DNA from 3 places in the Pseudomonas sp. P8_241 genome. Region 2 is predicted to be linked to each of the others. Evidence: predicted binding sites of a transcription regulator. Region 2 holds the regulator's gene; each other region holds the start of a gene.
The links. Region 2 encodes sigma-54, which starts transcription at its own class of promoters, with help from an activator protein. Its sites were predicted from a motif close to ANTGGCATNNANNTTGCTNT; they were not measured.

Region 1 (4,177 bases), 560 kb from region 2:
GCTCGGTACGTTGCTCGGCTGGCCATAAGGTTGGCCATCGAGCAACAGGCGTAATAAATGCGTGCCTTGCAATCGCGGTTCAATCAGCACATCGACCGTGAAAGTACCGTTGTTGGCGCGCACGACTCCGGCGGTTGGCAGCCCGCTAAGCTCCAGGACGTTGTAGTCGTTGTGGGTCGGCCTGGAGCGGGTGCCTGCCGCTGGCTGTTCAGTATCGCTGGGTAGTTGGCGCTGGATGCTGTTGACGGGGGGCAAATCAACCGTCTGGGCGTCAACGCCATTGGGCGGTTGATTGCTGTAGGCCGTGTTGCCGGCGGCATCGGTGTATTTGAAGATTTGCGCCATCACGGGATAAGCGAGGGACAGCAACAGAAGTAATAAAAGTGGCCGCATTTCGGACTCCCTGTGCGAAGCAAGATTACTCCGCCAATGGAATGCCCTCGCTCCCAGCATAGAACACAATAAGTTCTACCGGTTCATCGCCGGTGACGCCGCGATGGGCGATATCGACCATTTCGGCCAGTGCTTCTCCTTGTTTGATGCGCCGGGTCTGGCCGTTGTCCCTGCCTTCGATGATCAGCTCACCTGAGAGGATGTAACCGGCGTTCGGAGTGGGGTGGGTGTGCCAGGGCAGCTGGGTGTTGGGCGGTATCCTCAGCTTGAGCAGCGTTAGCTCAGGCGCGGCACGCGGATAACGAGCGTAAGGTGTGCCATCCCAGGATTTGCTGCTTTGCAGCAGAATTTCCTTTTCGATTGCGGACGGTGGAGATTGTACGGAGCAGCCCTGGAGAGAGAGGGCGGCCAGTGCGATCAGCGGTGACCGGAACAGGGTGTTTTTCATCATTCCATCCTTTGAATACAGGTAGTGATCAGGCTACGAGTGATTCAAGGTGTTTGATGCCAGACGTCGCCGCGTTTGCTGGAGGATATGGCGAAATAATTTGTCAGACGTTGCCCACAAAAAAGGCCTCCCGAAGGAGGCCTCTTTTTGTCACGCCGCGTGCCGCAGCGCTACCGGATCAGCAGCTGTAGTACAGCTCGTATTCCAGTGGGTGTACGAAGGTACGTACCTTGATTTCTTCTTCGCTTTTCAGAGCGATGTAAGTGTCGATGAAATCGTCGGAGAACACGCCGCCTTTGGTCAGGAACGCACGACCTTTGTCCAGCTCTTCCAGGGCTTCTTTCAGGCTGCCGCAAACTTGTGGGATCTCTTTCGCCTCTTCAGGCGGCAGGTCGTACAGGTTTTTGTCAGCTGCGTCGCCTGGGTGGATCTTGTTCTGGATGCCGTCCAGGCCAGCCATCAACAGTGCGGCGAAGCACAGGTAAGGGTTGGCAGCCGGGTCCGGGAAGCGTGCTTCGATACGGCGGGCTTTCGGGCTCGACACGTAAGGAATACGGATCGAAGCGGAACGGTTGCGAGCCGAGTAGGCCAGCATTACCGGAGCTTCGAAGCCTGGAACCAGACGCTTGTAGGAGTTGGTCGCCGGGTTGGTGAAGCCGTTCAAGGCCTTACCGTGCTTGATGATGCCGCCGATGAAGTACAGGGCGGTGTCGGACAGGCCGGCATAGCCTTCGCCAGCGAAGGTGTTCTTGCCATCTTTCCAGATGGACATGTGCACGTGCATACCCGAGCCGTTGTCGCCGTACAGTGGCTTAGGCATGAAGGTCGCGGTGCGGCCGTAGGCATCGGCTACGTTGTGTACAACGTATTTCAGGGTTTGAGTTTCGTCGGCTTTCTTCACCAGGGTGTTGAACTTGACGCCGATTTCGTTCTGACCGGCAGTTGCCACTTCGTGGTGGTGAACTTCGACGGTCAGGCCCATTTCTTCCAGTGCGTTGCACATGGAGGTACGGATTTCGTGGTCGTGGTCGAACGGTGGAACCGGGAAGTAGCCGCCTTTGACGCCTGGGCGGTGACCTTTGTTGCCACCTTCGATGTCCTGGTCGGACATCCACGAACCTTGCTCGGAGTAGATTTTGAACATCGAGCCGGAGATGTCCGACTTGAATTTCACCGAGTCAAAGATGAAGAATTCTGGTTCTGGACCGGCGAACACGGTGTCACCGATACCGGTGGCTTTCAGGTGCTCTTCGGCGCGCTTGGCGATCGCACGTGGGTCGCGGTCGTAGCCTTGCATGCTCGAAGGTTCGATGATGTCGCAGACCAGGATCAGGGTCGGCTCTTCGGTGAACGGATCCAGAACAGCAGTGGAATCGTCCGGCAGCAGGATCATGTCGGAAGCTTCGATGCCTTTCCAGCCGGCGATGGAGGAACCATCGAACATTTTGCCGACTTCGAAGAAGTCGTCATCCAGCGCGTCGCGAGCCGGCATGGTCACGTGGTGCTGAGTGCCTTTGGTGTCCGTGAAGCGCAGATCAATCCATTTGACGTCATGATCTTTGATGAGTTGAACCGACTTCGACATAGTGTCCTCCGGGTGGCTTCGGGCTTAGTAATGGATAGCCCTTGGAATGTGGGTGATGCCGGCGCGAATACTCTGCCAAGGCAACCTGCCTCACAAGGGAGCAAATTGCATGCCAGTGCCCCACCATGGGTTTTTTGCCCCAAAAACACGCTTATAAGCCTTCTATACGCGTTAAAGCAGAAAATACCGCCCTGTAATGTAGCGCTTAAATCACAAAATGACCTGTTTTGGTGCACGATAAACCTTCTGCACATTAACTGGTTAAACCTTGAGCAATTTCCGCTATAATCCGCGCCCCCCTTTTTCGGCAGGCCATGCGCGCGCTGTTTCCATGAAATTAATCGTAAAAGTCTTCCCCGAGATCACCATCAAGAGCCGCCCGGTACGGATGCGTTTCATCCGTCAATTGGCCAAAAACATCCGTGCCGTGCTCCGCGATCTGGACCCGGCCGTGGTGGTGAACGGCGTGTGGGACAACCTCGAGCTGGAAACCCGTGTCGCCGAGCCCAAGGCCCTCAAGGAGATGACCGAGCGCCTGAGCTGTATGCCCGGCATCGCGCATTTCCTGCAAATTGATGAGTACCCGCTGGGCGATTTCGATGACATCGTCGAAAAGTGCAAGCAGCACTACGGTGATGCGTTGACCGGCAAGATCTTTTCGGTGCGTTGCAAACGGGCCGGCAAGCACCCATTCAGCTCCATCGATATCGAAAAGTATGTCGGCAGCCAGTTGCGCCGTCAGTGCGGCGCCGCCGGAATTGACCTGAAAAAGCCGGAAATCGAAGTCCGGATCGAAGTTCGCGACCAACGGTTGTTTGTGATCCACAGCCAGCACAACGGCATCGGCGGTTATCCGCTGGGAGCACTGGAGCAGACGCTCGTGCTGATGTCCGGTGGCTTCGACTCCACCGTGGCGGCCTACCAGATCATGCGCCGCGGCCTGATGGCGCACTTCTGCTTCTTCAATCTGGGCGGACGAGCCCACGAACTGGGCGTGATGGAAGTCGCGCATTTCATCTGGAAGAAGTACGGCAGCTCCCAACGCGTGCTATTTGTCAGTGTGCCGTTCGAGGAAGTGCTGGGCGAAATTCTCGGCAAAGTCGATAACAGTCATATGGGCGTAGTATTGAAGCGTATGATGTTGCGCGCTTCCTCCCAAATTGCCGATCGACTGCACATCGAGGCATTGGTGACTGGAGAGGCGATCTCCCAGGTGTCGAGCCAGACGTTGCCGAACCTGAACGTGATCGACTGCGTGACCGAGAAGCTGGTCTTGCGCCCGCTGATCGCCAGCCACAAGCAGGACATCATCGACCTGGCCAACGAAATCGGCACCGCCGATTTCGCCCGGCACATGCCGGAATACTGCGGCGTCATCTCGGTCAATCCGAAGACCGCAGCCAAACGCCATCGCGTCGAGCATGAAGAGAAAGAGTTCGACATGGCGGTGCTCGAGCGTGCGCTCGAAAACGCCAAACTGGTGCCGATCGATCGCGTGATCGATGAATTGGGCCAGGACCTGCAAATTGAAGAAGTCAGCGAGGCGCTGGCCGGTCAAATCGTCATCGATATCCGTCACCCGGATGCCGCTGAAGACGACCCGCTGGACCTGGCTGGCATCGAGGTACAAACGATGCCGTTTTATGCACTGAACGCTCGTTTCAAGGAACTGGACCCTACTCGCCAGTACCTGCTTTATTGCGACAAAGGCGTGATGAGTCGCCTGCATGCCCACCATTTGCTCAGTGAGG
Region 2 (4,177 bases):
TGAACATGTTTCGCGGCACCGAGTTCCCGTGGCACGTGCAGAGCGAAAAGGGTGAAGTCAATCCAGACGGCACGCAGGTCGAACTGATCGATTCGGTACGCATCACGCGCTTCGATGAGAAAAATCGCAGAACCCTGATCACCACCACCCGTATGACTGTGTTTCCACAGCAGCAATATGCGCAGACCGATCAACCCGTTAGAATCGACGGCGCTGGTGGTGTATCGACAGGCAACGGAATGAAAGCGTACCTGAAAGAAAGCAGGATACACCTGCTATCGAACGTAAGAGGACAGTATGAGGCTCGTTAAAACCCTCCCTATTTTGCTCAGTCTGGGCGCAGCACTGGGAAGCGTGAGCGCCTGGGCTCTGCCGGACGATCAACAACAGCCTATTCGCATTCAGGCCGACGACGCCCAACTGGACGACAAGAACGGCATCGCGACCTATACGGGCGATGTGATCATCACCCAGGGCTCGATGAAGGTCACCGGCAACAAAGTGACCATGACCCGCACCCCCAATGGCGACATCGACGTGGTGACCTCGGTTGGCAACCTGGCCTACTTCGAGCAGTTGCAAACAGCGGGCGACACCAAGCCGGTTCAGGGTTACGGCGTGACCATCCAGTACCACGCCTCGCAGAATCGAGTAGTCCTTATCGACCGCGCCAAAGTGATCGACAAGGACAACAACGTCACCCAAGGCGAGAAAATCGTCTACGACACCGAGAAGAAACTCGCCAGCGCCGGTCGCGCAACAGGCAGCAAAGTGACCGAGTCGCGCCCGCGGATCGACATGGTAATCCAGCCGAAGAAGAAAACCGACGAGCAGAAGGCCCAGTAATGGCAACTCTGAAAGCCCAGCATCTGGCCAAGGCCTACAAGAGTCGCCAGGTCGTGCGTGACGTCAGCCTGTCCATCGACAGCGGCCAGATTGTCGGCCTGCTTGGCCCGAATGGCGCCGGCAAGACCACCTGTTTTTACATGATCGTAGGCCTGGTTCAGGCCGATCAGGGCCGCGTCCTGATCGACGACCTGGATGTCAGCCATCAGCCAATGCATGGTCGCGCGAAGGCCGGCATCGGCTATCTGCCGCAGGAAGCGTCGATTTTCCGCAAACTTTCGGTAGCGGACAACATCATGGCTATTCTCGAGACCCGCAAGGAGCTTGATAAGGCCGGTCGTCGCAAGGAACTGGAAAGCCTGCTCCAGGAGTTCCACATCAGTCACATCCGCGACAATCTCGGCATGAGCCTGTCCGGTGGTGAGCGCCGCCGCGTGGAAATCGCCCGGGCACTGGCAACCAACCCGAAATTCATTTTGCTCGACGAGCCATTCGCCGGCGTGGACCCGATTTCAGTGGGTGACATCAAACAGATCATTTACCACCTCAAGGCCAAGGGCATTGGCGTGCTGATCACCGACCACAACGTCCGTGAAACCCTGGACATCTGTGAAACCGCCTATATCGTCAACGACGGACAATTGATTGCCGAAGGTGATGCCGAGACGATCCTTGCCAACGACCTCGTCAAGGAAGTGTACCTGGGGCATGAATTCCGCCTGTAAGGGCAGAGGCATTTCGGTTTTCGCCGGGACGCCGCGCATGCCTGATGAAGCTTTATAGTATTTTATTGTTACAGCGGTCTAGGCAAAGCGCTCTATTTCAGGCATATAACTTGCTTAAGTTTGGCGCTCCGGCGCCCTGTAGTGGATGGCGCATGTGCGCCGGCGAATAAGGTGTTAAGCCCCTGCCATGAAACCATCGCTAGTCTTGAGAATGGGCCAGCAGCTGACGATGACACCGCAGCTGCAACAGGCCATCCGCCTGCTCCAATTGTCGACCCTGGACCTGCAACAGGAAATCCAGGAGGCGCTGGAGTCCAATCCGATGCTCGAACGCCAGGAAGAAGGCGACGACTTCGATAACGCCGACCCGTTGGCCGACAACATCGAACAAAAGCCCAACACCGACATCCAGGAACCCTCCTATCAGGAAAGCGCTCCGACGGTAGATAACCTCGAAGAAGGCGACTGGAACGAGCGCATTCCCAATGAACTCCCCGTCGACACCGCGTGGGAAGACGTTTACCAGACAAGCGCCAGCAGCCTGCCCAGCAACGATGACGATGAATGGGACTTCACCACCCGTACATCTGCCGGGGAAAGCCTGCAGAGCCATTTGCTGTGGCAATTGAACCTGGCACCTATGTCCGACACCGATCGACTGATCGCTGTCACCTTGATCGACTGCATCAACAATCAGGGCTACCTGGACGAAACCCTTGAGGAAATCCTTGAGGCCTTCGATCCGGAACTGGACATTGAGCTGGACGAGATTGAAGCGGTCCTGCACCGCATTCAGCAATTCGAACCGTCCGGCATTGGCGCCCGCAACCTGGGTGAATGCCTGCTATTGCAATTGCGCCAGTTGCCAGCCAAAACACCTTGGCTGGTTGAAGCCAAACGTCTCGTCACCGACTATATCGATTTGCTCGGCAGCCGCGATTACAGCCAGCTGATGCGTCGCATGAAGCTCAAGGAAGATGAACTGCGCCAGGTCATCGAACTGGTCCAGAGTCTCAACCCGCGCCCTGGCTCGCAGATCGAGTCTACCGAAGCCGAGTACGTGGTGCCTGACGTCATCGTGCGCAAGGACAACGAGCGCTGGCTGGTGGAACTGAATCAGGAGTCGGTGCCACGCCTTCGGGTCAATGCCCAGTATGCAGGCTTCGTACGCCGCGCCGACACCAGCGCCGACAACACTTTCATGCGTAATCAGTTGCAGGAGGCCCGCTGGTTCATCAAGAGCCTTCAAAGCCGCAACGAAACCCTGATGAAAGTAGCCACCCAGATCGTCGAGCATCAGCGCGGCTTCCTGGAGTACGGCGATGAAGCCATGAAGCCACTGGTTTTGCATGACATCGCCGAAGCGGTGGGCATGCACGAATCAACGATTTCGCGGGTAACCACCCAGAAGTTCATGCACACCCCTCGCGGCATTTATGAACTGAAATACTTTTTCTCCAGCCACGTCAGTACCTCCGAAGGCGGCGAATGCTCGTCTACGGCGATCCGCGCGATCATCAAAAAACTGGTTGCCGCGGAAAATCAGAAAAAGCCGTTGAGTGACAGCAAGATCGCTGGTTTACTGGAGGCACAAGGCATTCAGGTGGCTCGCCGCACCGTCGCCAAGTACCGCGAATCTCTCGGGATCGCGCCTTCGAGCGAACGCAAGCGGTTGATGTAGAGCCACGCCACAGCGTTCCAGTGGCAGATCATCTGATCTGCCGCTTTATGCACTGGCAACGAAGGAGAAGCTGTATGCAAGTCAACATCAGTGGACACCAACTGGAAGTGACCGAACCTCTTCGCACCTACATCGGCGAAAAACTCGAACGATTGGAGCGACATTTCGACAAGATCACTAATGTGCAGGTCACGATGACCGTCGAAAAACTGAAGCAGAAAATCGAAGCCACGCTGCATATTCCCGGGAATGAAGTGGTCGCCAACGCGGAACATACCGATATGTATGCCGCGATCGACGCACTCACCGACAAGCTGGATAAACAACTCAAAAAACATAAGGAAAAGACCCAGAGCCTCCTCCAGGGCGCAACCGGTCGTTAACACTCCCTACCCATGATCCGACTTGAAAGTATCCTGACCCCCGGCCGTTCCCTGGTGAACGTGCCGGGAGGCAGTAAAAAGAAAGCCCTCGAACAAATTGCCAATCTGATCGCCCGCGAAGTGCCGGCTCTGGAGATGCAAGATGTCTTCGAGGCATTGATTGCCCGTGAAAAACTCGGCTCCACCGGGTTTGGCAATGGCATCGCCATTCCTCATTGTCGCCTGAAGGGCTGCGTGTCACCCATCAGTGCCCTGATGCATCTGGATGCGCCTATCGACTTCGACGCTATCGATGGCGCCCCGGTTGACCTGCTGTTCGTGCTGTTGGTCCCGGAAGCTGCTACCGACGCACACCTGGAGCTGTTACGACAGATCGCCAGCATGCTCGACCGCAAGGAAGTGCGCGAAAAACTGCGCAGCGCAGCGAGCAATGAAGCCTTGTATCAGGTCGTCCTGGACGAGCAAAACGGTCATTAATCATGCGCTTGATAATTGTCAGTGGTCGCTCCGGCTCAGGTAAAAGCACCGCCCTCGCCGTGCTC
Region 3 (4,177 bases), 2.6 Mb from region 2:
CACTTTTCGGGAGCGTCACCATGGGTTCAACGTTCAACAGTCTGGTTGCCTTGATCATCTTTGTCCTGGACATCTGGGCCATCATCAATGTGGTCAAAAGCAGCACCGGCACCGGGATGAAAATCGTCTGGGTGCTGTTGATTGCGCTGTTGCCCGTACTGGGATTGATCATCTGGGCTATCGCCGGGCCGCGAGGCAACGTCAAGTTCTGAACAAGCGGCACTGAACGTGTAGGCGCGTGGCTTGCCCGCGATGCAGACGACGCGGGTCTGCCAGATAAACCGAGGCGATCCGATCGCGGGCAAGCCACGCTCCCACAGGATTGTGGCAAGCCGATCAACTGAGGTTCGACCTGTCATGTTCCGCAACGTAGAATGCGCGCCTTTCACGGTCAATCGAGCCGATCGATTGGCCATCATGGGCGGGTAACCGTCCGTTGCCACCCGCATTCATCGGAGCACTTCCCATGAGCAATATCCCCGCCAGCGACTACCTGGAAACCCTCTACGAAGGCTACGGCCAGCGTTTTCGCATGGAAAAACTGCTGCACGAAGTGCGCACGGAACATCAGCACCTGGTGATCTTCGAGAACCCGCGCATGGGCCGTGTGATGGCGCTGGACGGCGTGATCCAGACCACCGAAGCCGACGAGTTCATCTACCACGAGATGCTCACCCACGTGCCGATCCTGGCGCACGGTGCGGCCAAGCGCGTGCTGATCATCGGCGGCGGTGACGGTGGCATGTTGCGTGAAGTGGCCAAGCACCGCAGCGTCGAGCACATCACCATGGTCGAGATCGACGGTACCGTGGTCGACATGTGCAAGGAATTCCTGCCGAACCACTCCATGGGCGCGTTCGATGATCCACGGCTGAACCTGGTGATCGATGACGGCATGCGTTTCGTCGCCACCACCACCGAAAAATTCGACGTGATCATTTCCGACTCCACCGACCCGATCGGCCCGGGCGAAGTGCTGTTCTCGGAAAACTTCTACCAGGCCTGCCACCGTTGCCTGAATGAGGGCGGCATCCTGGTGACGCAGAACGGCACACCGTTCATGCAGATCGAAGAAGTGAAGACTACCGCCGGCCGCCTGCGCAGCCTGTTCCCGGACTGGCACTTCTACCAGGCCGCCGTACCGACCTACATCGGCGGCGCAATGACGTTCGCCTGGGGCGCGACCAACACCGCTTATCGCAAACTGTCGCGCGAAACCCTGCAACAGCGATTCGCTGGCAGCGGCATCGTTACCCGCTACTACAATCCAGAAATCCACATCGGCGCCTTCGCCCTGCCGCAGTACGTGCTGCAAGCGGTGAACAAGCCAAGCAACGACTGATTCCTTGAAACGCAGACCTGTAGGAGCGAGCCTGCTCGCGATGGACGTGAACCATGACGCGGGATGTCTGATTTAACGCGGCGTTTTCAAGTTTTTCGCGAGCAGCTCGCTCCTACAGAGATCTGCGATGGGTGCAGATCCGGCGGAACGATTAGCCAGCTAACAAGGTCGAGATAGAGGTAAGCCCATTTGCGGGTTTGATCGAGGAGGCACCAATGCAAAAGTGGAAAGTCACTTTCGTGGATGATCATGGTGAAACGATCGACGAAGTCTTCGAGTACGAGGAATGCCCGACTCACGAGCAGGCCGCCAAACTCATCAAGGAACGCTTCCTTCCTGTCGCCGCTGAACTGGATCTGAATGATCTGGAAGGGCGGACCGCTGATGCAGGCGTGAAAAACCTGAAAACCCAGAACAGCATCGAAATCCGCAGTATCACGCCAATCTGAACAACGCCTGTCGCATTCCCATCCAGACCTTGGCAGCGCCTCTATCTTGGGGCTACTCTGCAATCGAGATCAGCGAACGAATCGCTAAGGTCTGGTCTTGTCAGCTCCATGCTTGTTTCCCGTCGGCACATCGGTTGCCGTCGCTCGCGCTGTTCGGTTGCGGGCGCAGGGAGTACGGAAAGTCTATCCATCGTTTTGCGGAGGACGTTTCATGAGCACAGCCTATCAAGAAGACATCAGCAGCAGCGTGTTGCGCCGCATGAAAGAAGGCGGTTTTGATTTTTCGCGGTTTCATCCCATCGAGTTCTACGCCATTTTCCCGGATGAGGAGCGGGCACGCAGGGCGGCAGGTCATTTCCATCGTGGTGAATCCCTGAATGCGCAAATCAGTGTGCGCGACGACGGTGCCTGGGCGCTGGAGTTGAGCAAAGTCATGTATGCCACCTACGACGACATCGGCGATTTCGAACAGGGCTTCGAAGCGGTGGTCGAGCCGTTGGGGGGCATTATCGAAGGCTGGGGTGTGAAACAGGAGGTACGAGGGCGACTCGCATAAGCTTATGAACAGTGACAACCAGCACTAACGGCTGACCTTCGGGTTGGCCGTTTTCGTTTTTGCCGTCGATCATGAGGCTACGACTCTCCGGCTTTTCGTAGGAGCTGGCTTGCCAGCAAAGGCGTCTTTGAAGTGCAGCACATGACTCATAGGCCCCATCGCCAGCAAGCCGGCTCCTACCGGCTATGCTGGTCGTAGGCGTTCATCACGCCTTGTAATGGAGCGGGGGCGATCGGGTTGGGGCAATTACCGCACAGGATTGGTGCGGTGCATGCGTTGTGATTATCCAACCGATTGAAATCAAAGCGTTTATGCCGATGGCACGGGCCTTGCGAAGGCCTGCATGTCCGGGTGACAAGGAGTACGGCATGATCCGCACCTATTTTGATGAGATGTACGATGCCGGCGGCCAGGTTCGCCCGCATTATCGGGAGTTTGCCCGTTGGCTGGCCGAAACGCCTGACGAGCTTTTGGCACAACGGCGACGCGAGGCCGATCTGTTGTTTCATCGCGCCGGGATTACTTTCACGCTCTACGGGGACGAGCAGGGGACAGAGCGCCTGATTCCCTTCGATACCATCCCACGCAGCATTCCTGCCAGCGAATGGCGGGTCGTCGAGCGCGGCTGCATTCAGCGGGTCAAGGCGTTGAACATGTTCCTCGCCGACCTCTACCACGAGCAACGCATCATCAAGGCCGGCATCATTCCGGCCGAGCAGGTGTTGGCCAACGAGCAATATCAGTTGGCGATGCAGGGCTTGGACCTGCACCGCGATATTTACTCGCATATTTCCGGTGTCGATCTGGTGCGCGATGGCGACGGGACGTATTACGTGCTCGAAGACAATTTGCGCACGCCCAGCGGCGTCAGCTACATGCTCGAAGACCGCAAGATGATGATGCGTCTGTTCCCCGAGCTGTTCGCGGCGCAACGCATCGCCCCCATCGACCACTACCCGAATCTGTTGCTCGACACCCTGAAGAGCTCGAGTCCGATCGACAACCCGAGCGTGGTGGTGCTGACGCCGGGGCGCTTCAACAGCGCATTCTTCGAGCACGCGTTTCTGGCGCGGGAAATGGGCGTGGAATTGGTGGAAGGCGCGGATCTGTTCGTTCGGGACGACAAGGTCTACATGCGCACCACCGATGGGCCCAAAGCCGTCGACGTCATCTACCGTCGCCTCGACGACGCGTTCCTCGATCCGTTGGCGTTCAACCCCGACTCGATGCTCGGCGTGCCGGGACTGCTGTCGTCGTACCGTTCCGGCAATGTTGTCTTGGCCAACGCCATTGGCACCGGTGTGGCGGACGACAAGTCGGTGTATCCATTCGTGACTGACATGATCCGTTTCTATCTGGACGAGGAGCCGATCCTGAAGAACGTTCCCACGTGGCAGTGTCGCAATCCGTCTGAACTTTCCCATGTGCTGGCCAATCTGCCAGAACTGGTGGTCAAGGAAACCCAAGGCTCCGGCGGTTACGGAATGCTGGTGGGGCCGGCGGCGACGGCGGCGGAAATCGAAGCGTTCCGTGCGCGCATCATTGCCAAGCCCCATGCCTACATCGCGCAACCCACGCTGTCGCTGTCGACCTGCCCGACGTTCGTCGAAAACGGCATCGCGCCGCGCCATATCGACCTGCGACCGTTTGTTTTGTCTGGCCGTGAAACCCGGGTCGTGCCCGGTGGATTGACCCGCGTCGCCCTGCGTGAAGGCTCTCTGGTGGTGAACTCCTCTCAGGGCGGCGGAACCAAGGACACCTGGGTGGTCGAGGAATGAAGGAAGCCTGACATGTTAAGTAGAACTGCCTCGGATTTGTATTGGATGTCGC

Region 1: the regulator sigma-54 is predicted to act here: its motif matches at 2,524-2,543, upstream of glnA (type I glutamate--ammonia ligase).
Region 3: the regulator sigma-54 is predicted to act here: its motif matches at 2,664-2,683, upstream of QMK58_RS21670 (circularly permuted type 2 ATP-grasp protein).

What each region holds. Positions count from the first base shown of each region.
Region 1 is NZ_CP125377.1:506,336-510,512, forward strand. Features, by position in the region: gene QMK58_RS02300 (DUF4124 domain-containing protein) at 1-393, opposite strand, end outside; gene QMK58_RS02305 (cupin domain-containing protein) at 419-841, opposite strand; gene glnA (type I glutamate--ammonia ligase) at 1,020-2,426, opposite strand; gene thiI (tRNA uracil 4-sulfurtransferase ThiI) at 2,758-4,177, shown strand, end outside.
Region 2 is NZ_CP125377.1:1,068,717-1,072,893, reverse strand. Features, by position in the region: gene lptC (LPS export ABC transporter periplasmic protein LptC) at 1-311, shown strand, start outside; gene lptA (lipopolysaccharide transport periplasmic protein LptA) at 298-846, shown strand; gene lptB (LPS export ABC transporter ATP-binding protein) at 846-1,571, shown strand; gene QMK58_RS04700 (RNA polymerase factor sigma-54) at 1,759-3,252, shown strand; gene hpf (ribosome hibernation-promoting factor, HPF/YfiA family) at 3,327-3,635, shown strand; gene ptsN (PTS IIA-like nitrogen regulatory protein PtsN) at 3,648-4,112, shown strand; gene rapZ (RNase adapter RapZ) at 4,115-4,177, shown strand, end outside.
Region 3 is NZ_CP125377.1:4,840,399-4,844,575, reverse strand. Features, by position in the region: gene QMK58_RS21690 (PLDc N-terminal domain-containing protein) at 21-212, shown strand; gene speE (polyamine aminopropyltransferase) at 467-1,342, shown strand; gene QMK58_RS21680 (hypothetical protein) at 1,558-1,791, shown strand; gene QMK58_RS21675 (ribonuclease E inhibitor RraB) at 2,003-2,347, shown strand; gene QMK58_RS21670 (circularly permuted type 2 ATP-grasp protein) at 2,716-4,125, shown strand; gene QMK58_RS21665 (alpha-E domain-containing protein) at 4,138-4,177, shown strand, end outside.